3 regions of the Paenibacillus lutimineralis genome follow, and region 2 is predicted to be linked to each of the others. Evidence: predicted binding sites of a transcription regulator. Region 2 holds the regulator's gene; each other region holds the start of a gene.

Region 1 (2,210 bases), 180 kb from region 2:
GCTTGAATGATCATGCGCAGTGGCTGGATTTCCTATCCCAGCAGGTGAAGAAGAATGCCATGGGCTGGACAGACTGAACGAATTAAATATAGCTGTAATCCAGACTCGACATACTAACAGGTTCTGTGAATACAAGAAACCTTCATCTTCCTGATGGGGAAGATGAAGGTTAAGGGGATGGTGCCGGACCGATCGTCAGATCCGGCAAATTTCATTCGGACATAGCTCACAGTGGCACATGTCCTGTAGCATAACAAGGTCTTTAATGACGATCATGCCGTTCACATATTCGAGCGCGTCTTTCTTGCGCAGATCGCTGAGCATACGGTTAACGCTCTCACGGGTAGCACCGATCATGTTGGACAAGTCGGTATGCGTGATTTTCTTGTTAATAAGAATGGAGTCTCCATAGGGCTCACCGTAAGTATTACTAAGACGGATCAGAGTAGAAGTGAGCGCACCAGGTTTGCCGTACATCATCAGGTCGCGGAATTTAGTCTGGGTCAGTCGGTGATGGATTCCCATCCATTTCATGAAATCGATTGAAAAATCGCAATGCTGACAAATCATGATCTCCAGATCCTTCTGCTCGATTACACCGACCTCGCTGTCTTCGATCACTTCAGCGGTGAAGCTGTGCTTCATACTAAAGAAAGGATCGGCCTGTCCGACCATATCGCCGCGACCATACATATATAGAATAAGTTCTTTGCCTTCATCGGTGGATTTGGTTAATTTTACTCGCCCGCGCTTAATGTAGAATAGCTTATCGGAAAGATCGCCTTCCCAGAAAAGATGCGTTCCCTCGGGATAAGATTTATCCTTCATCGTAACAAGAAGCCTATTGAAGTTTTGCTCGGAGAAACAACTTGTATTGCCGCGGGGCATGGTGGTATTTACGCTTTCACTCATCATCGATTTCCCCTTTTATACGGAATTTGTTCTAAATTTTCTGAAAATTTTAAATTATTTTAAATTAATTATATAACGATTATTTGATTTTGGGTCGCCTCTAATACGTCTAAAAGTGTCTAATTTTTAACATTGTGACTAATTTCACTTTGGAAGCGTTATCCAATTACAAATATGTTCGCTAAACGTGAAACTTAGTTTGTTAAATTGCTTAAAGTTTAGAACCAAGCAAAAAGGAACATCTTATATGTAAGAACATGATGAAAATATACACCCAAAGATGAAAGTTTTCAACTATTTTAAACTATGTGAAAAAATTCACTATACAAATGAAAACCGATATGCTATGATCAAATCATAAAGAGAAGCACAAAGCTTCCAAGGGATGAACCTACAAGTGAAATATTTCACGAACCCTAAAAGACAGGTGCATCCATTAACTTTAGGAGGATGAGAGAGATGGCCGTTAAAAATGAAGTTGCGACCAAGGTCCAACAGCCAACTGCGCAAGAGTATGTTCAGACGTTGATTGACAAAGCAAACAAAGCACAAGAAGCTTTCATGGGTATGGATCAAGAACAAATTGATTCCATCGTACAGGCAATGGCACTTGCTGGTCTAGACAAACATATGTACTTGGCGAAGATGGCCGTAGAAGAAACTGGCCGCGGCGTGTACGAGGACAAGATCATTAAGAACATGTTCGCTACGGAATACATCTACCACAGTATCAAGTATGATAAGACGGTTGGTGTTATTGAAGACAATGAATATGATAGCTTCCAGAAAATCGCCGAGCCAGTCGGTATCATCATGGGGATCACTCCAGTAACCAACCCGACATCGACGACGATCTTCAAAGCCCTTATCGCGATCAAGACTCGTAACCCGATTATTTTCGGATTCCATCCATCCGCTCAACGTTGCAGTGCTGAAGCAGCTCAAATCTTGCTTGACGCAGCGGTTAAACATGGCGCACCTGCCGATTGCATTCAATGGATCGAGAATCCGTCCATGGATCGTACGAATGCTCTGATGAATCATAACGACATTGCCTGCATCCTGGCAACTGGCGGTTCTGCAATGGTTAAAGCGGCATACAGCTGCGGCAAACCGGCTTTAGGTGTAGGTCCTGGTAACGTTCCATGCTTCATCGAGAAGAGTGCAGACATCGATCAAGCCGTAAATGACCTCATCCTATCTAAGACATTCGACAACGGTATGATTTGTGCTTCTGAACAAGCGGTTATTATCGAAGAACCGATCTTCGATCAAGTAAAGAAGAAAATGATAGCTAA
Region 2 (2,210 bases):
GATGGACGGGAGAAGAAGCCCAGGTTAAGCAGATGTTGAACAGGACGTACGCCATACTGGTCAACATTTTGTTGGACCTCCGCTCGTGTCTCGGACATATGTGTGTGTAATGGCAAATTAAGATCATGCGCTGCCTGCACAAACCTCTCAATATAATCCGGCGGGCATGTGTACGGAGCATGCGGCGACATCATTGTTGTAATCCGTCCTTCGGCCTTCCCGTGCCAATCACGAGCAATGCGAATCGCTTCGGCCAGCTTCTGATCCTGCAGTTCAGGCGGACAGAGACCGATAACACCGCGTGTTAGAACACCGCGGATGCCCGATTCCTCAACAACCTTACCCACTTGATCCATATGATCGTACATATCTAGGAAGGTCGTAGTTCCACCTTTGACCATTTCCAGCACAGATAAAGAAGCACCCCAATATACATCCTCAGGAGTGAATTTCGCCTCCATCGGCCACATCTTCTGCTCTAGCCATTCCTGAAGGACCATATCGTCTCCGTAACCACGCAGCAATGACATCGCCGTATGCCCGTGTGAATTGACGAGGCCCGGCATGAAGAGCAGGCCTTTGCCATCATAAGTCTCCGCACCTTCTACGCCCTCAGGCCGCTCCTCGCCGATATAAGAAATCGTATTTCCTTCGATCAGCATATAGCCATGGACGATCGGACTTTTCTCGTCCAGCACTGCAAATGTACCATTCTTAATCAACCATTTACGACTCATTTTCCGGTAATTCCTTTCCACTCTGCAAATAATAAGCAAGACTAATAAGGTCTGTTGTGAAATCTGCCGCATGGATACGCACGTCAGAAGGAACCTTGATGATTGTGGGCGCAAAGTTGAGAATTGCCCCTATACCTGCGGCAACAAGCTGGTCGGCAACGCGCTGCGCCTCCACATCAGGTACCGTAATAATTCCGATCTGAATATGCTTGTCTCTTACCGTCTGCTCCAGCTCCTCGATCGGCTGAATCGTAATGTCTTTGACCTTCTTGCCGATCTTGTCCGGGTTGGCGTCAAAGACTGCGATAATCCGCATATTATCCTTCACGTACGTATTGTAATTGGACAAGGCTTGTCCCAGATTACCAGCTCCGACGAGAGCCACGTTAATCTGCTGGTCCAAATTCAGAATTTGCCGTATTTTCTCGATCAAGTATGAGACGTCATACCCGATCCCCTTCCGACCAAAGTCGCCGAAATAAGCGAGATCTTTGCGGATTTGGGCTGGATTTAGATCCAGCTTCTGTCCGAGCTCCTGGGAAGAAACCGTCAAGACCTCGCGATGGCTTAATTCATTAAGAAACCGCAAGTATACAGGCAATCTGCGTACAACCGCATCTGAAATTTTTTCTGATTTCATATATTTTCCCCCTACAGGTGCATTTCGAAGAAATTACGACTCTTCGTCATCGTTTAACCATTCTGAGATCCGTGGAACCATTTGCGATAATGTCATATGCTCCATCTTCGGTCCCGGTAAAGAATACAAAAAGTATTTGCCATAATAAGATTCCAAGATGCGAGTATCATATACAACGACAATTCCTCGATCCGCAGAAGATCGGACTAGACGCCCGAACCCTTGCTTGAAGCGAATAACCGCCTGAGGCACCGACAGCTTCATGAAGGGGTTCTTCTTCTCCCTCTGAAGCCGCTCACTCTTAGCCTCAACCAGCGGGTGATTCGGCGGCTGGAACGGCAGGCGGACAATCGCCAGGCTCGTCAATGCTTCGCCAGGAATATCTACGCCTTCCCAGAAGCTGCTCGTCCCGAGCAGCACCGATGCTTGCTGCCCTTGAAAACGACGGGTCAACTTCGTTCTGCTGCCACTATCCATACCCTGTCCAATGACGGTGATTCCTTCATCGGACAGCCGCTCTTTTAATGGGTCATATACTTGTCGCAGCATCCGATAGGATGTGAAAAGAACAAGCATCCGCCCCTTGGTAGCAATTGCTGTATCCGCCAAAGAACGCACCAGAGTCTGAATAAAATAATCATCGCCTACGCTGCCCTTAACACTCGGGAAATCCCGCGGTATGAGCACTAATGCTTGCTCCCTATAATTGAATGGAGAAGGCAGCATCGCCGTCATCAAACGGTCTGTATTAGCCGCTTCCTGAAGACCGAGCTGTTCAATGACATATTGAAACGATTTATCAACGGTCAATGTCGCCGAAGTCATAACTACAC
Region 3 (2,210 bases), 270 kb from region 2:
AGCGTCCGCAGTAATGGTCTTCTCATCTTTTTCGTCAAAGAGAACTTTAACGCCGTTTACTTTGCCGTCTTTTTCAGTAATTTCCTTCACATTTGCATTAACGAACAGCGGAATTTCCTGTTCTTGGACATTCTTCAGCAGTCCGTTGGCAACGTATTGTCCAACCGCTGATCCATCTTCAGGACGGTGTGTGCGTTTCTCACCCATGCCGCCGGTAATCGTAATATTATTCAATCGAATTCCGATGGAATCCAACCAATCGATTGCGCTGGCTGAATTGTCCACGAAGAAACGAAGCAATTCTTTGTTGTTGGTGCCATGACCACCTTTTAAAGTTTCCTCATAAAATAAATCATTGCTGTCTTCAATCCCTTGTTCCTTCTGGAACTTCGTCTCAGACGCGTTCATACCCGAAGAAGCCTTAAGCGTATTCCCGCCGGCAACCGGCATTTTCTCAAAAATAACAGGGTTCAAGCCTTTGCTCTTGGCTTCAAGTGCGGCAGACATGCCCGCGCCGCCCGCACCGACAATGATGATATCGTATTTGTCCTGGAGCTGATCCAGTGGTGTGTAAGTCGTTTTCGATGCGCCTGAGACAGCTTCATTGCCTGCGGCCTCTTCTTTTTTGGTGTCGTTCTGTCCTTGATTGTCTTTCTTGTTCTGGTTCCCGCTTCCGCAGCCCGCGATGACGAGTACGAAAGATAGCATGAGAATCAGGATTGTTGCAGCTTTCTTCTGCATGATTTTAACCCCTCCATTTTCTATTTCTAGTAGAACTTAAAGATGCGCATAAAAAAGGAGAGTGTAACTTGAAATGAGAAGTGGAAGATCAGTTCTTCACGGCCTCATTTCATTTCGGTTATCCCCTCCTTCGTTTGCATTTGGCTCTTTAAGATCCCCTTTATTGTAATATAGGATAAGGATAGAGATAGTGATTTTATTCACAAACTTTGACATACAATATATGACAAACCGTTTGGAGGTTAGTTCATCTCTTGTTATGATAATAGTTGTTGTTATGAACAGTTTCGTCTTTTTTCAGAGGGATTGGAGATGCTATTACTTAGGAGATTGTCACTGGGAGTGAGAAAAGTTTCTGGTGGGTGAGAATAAATAATGAAGGAAGGTGCAGCGCTTGAATACAGCTGGAGCATGTATTGTACAGAGGGACGGTACGGTATTGCTGGAGAAGAATCATCCCGGCTTTGAAGAAGCGCGGGCACAACTAATTCTGATTGCTGAGCTGGTGAAGAGTCCGGCTAATTATCATACATACCGTATTACTCCTCTATCGCTATGGAATGCGGCTGCCGGGGGGAAGACTGCGGCAGAGATAGTGAATACTCTGGAGTCGATATCTCGGTGGGCGCTTCCTCCAGCCGTGATCTCAGATATTCAGGTGACGGTGTCGAGGTATGGAAAATTGAAGCTACTCCCTGCCGAAGGCGAAAAGGGGATGCTACGGCTGGAGGGTGAGGAGGAAGAGATCCTTCGCCAGTTGGAGCTGGAACCCAGCTTGTCGTTCTTTGGACTGGCTCGCATCGATGATCTGCGAATGAAGCTCCCGGCCGCCTATCGCGGCAGCGTAAAACAAGAATTGGCTCGTTTGGGATATCCAGTGCTCGATCAGGTTGGGTATCATGATGGTCAATCGCTCTCTTTTGCCTTGAGAAATGTTGCTTCGAATGGGGCTGAGTTCAAGCTAAGGCCGTATCAGGAGCAAAGCGTCGCCGCATTTGCACGGGATCAAGAGCAAGGCTCAGGGGGCAATGGCGTGCTTGTGCTGCCCTGTGGGGCGGGTAAGACGGTGATTGGTCTTGCTTCTATGGAACGGTTCCAATGCGAGACTTTGATTCTAACCTCAAGCGTAACCTCGGTACGGCAATGGATCGCTGAACTGCTGGGCAAGACGACGCTCACGCCGGACATGATCGGTGAATATTCAGGGGAGAAGAAGCAGGTTAGAGCAGTTACTGTGTCTACCTATCAAATATTAACGCATCGCAGTAAGAAGGAAGACGGCTTCAAGCATATGGGGCTGTTCAATGAACGGGATTGGGGCCTGATCATTTATGATGAGGTACATCTGCTGCCAGCGCCAGTATTCCGCGCTACAGCGGATATTCAGGCTACCCGGCGTCTGGGGTTGACTGCCACCTTAGTGCGTGAGGACGGTCAAGAGCGTGATGTCTTCTCCTTGATCGGACCCA

What was found. The regulator Rex, encoded in region 2, represses fermentation and respiration genes when NADH is low (regulators of the CRP and FNR family bind a similar motif). The targets are predictions, from matches to a motif close to TTGTGAAATATTTCACAA.
Region 1: the regulator Rex is predicted to act here: its motif matches at 1,219-1,236, upstream of adhE (bifunctional acetaldehyde-CoA/alcohol dehydrogenase).
Region 3: the regulator Rex is predicted to act here: its motif matches at 930-947, upstream of EI981_RS09225 (flavocytochrome c).

What each region holds. Positions count from the first base shown of each region.
Region 1 covers NZ_CP034346.1:2,319,988-2,322,197, forward strand. Annotated here, with positions in the region: gene hemH (ferrochelatase) at 1-77, shown strand, start outside; gene EI981_RS09645 (Crp/Fnr family transcriptional regulator) at 196-912, opposite strand; gene adhE (bifunctional acetaldehyde-CoA/alcohol dehydrogenase) at 1,372-2,210, shown strand, end outside.
Region 2 covers NZ_CP034346.1:2,495,529-2,497,738, reverse strand. Annotated here, with positions in the region: gene EI981_RS10560 (amidohydrolase) at 1-737, opposite strand, end outside; gene EI981_RS10555 (redox-sensing transcriptional repressor Rex) at 727-1,377, opposite strand; gene dinG (ATP-dependent DNA helicase DinG) at 1,411-2,210, opposite strand, start outside.
Region 3 covers NZ_CP034346.1:2,224,190-2,226,399, forward strand. Annotated here, with positions in the region: gene EI981_RS09225 (flavocytochrome c) at 1-741, opposite strand, end outside; gene EI981_RS09230 (DNA repair helicase XPB) at 1,136-2,210, shown strand, end outside.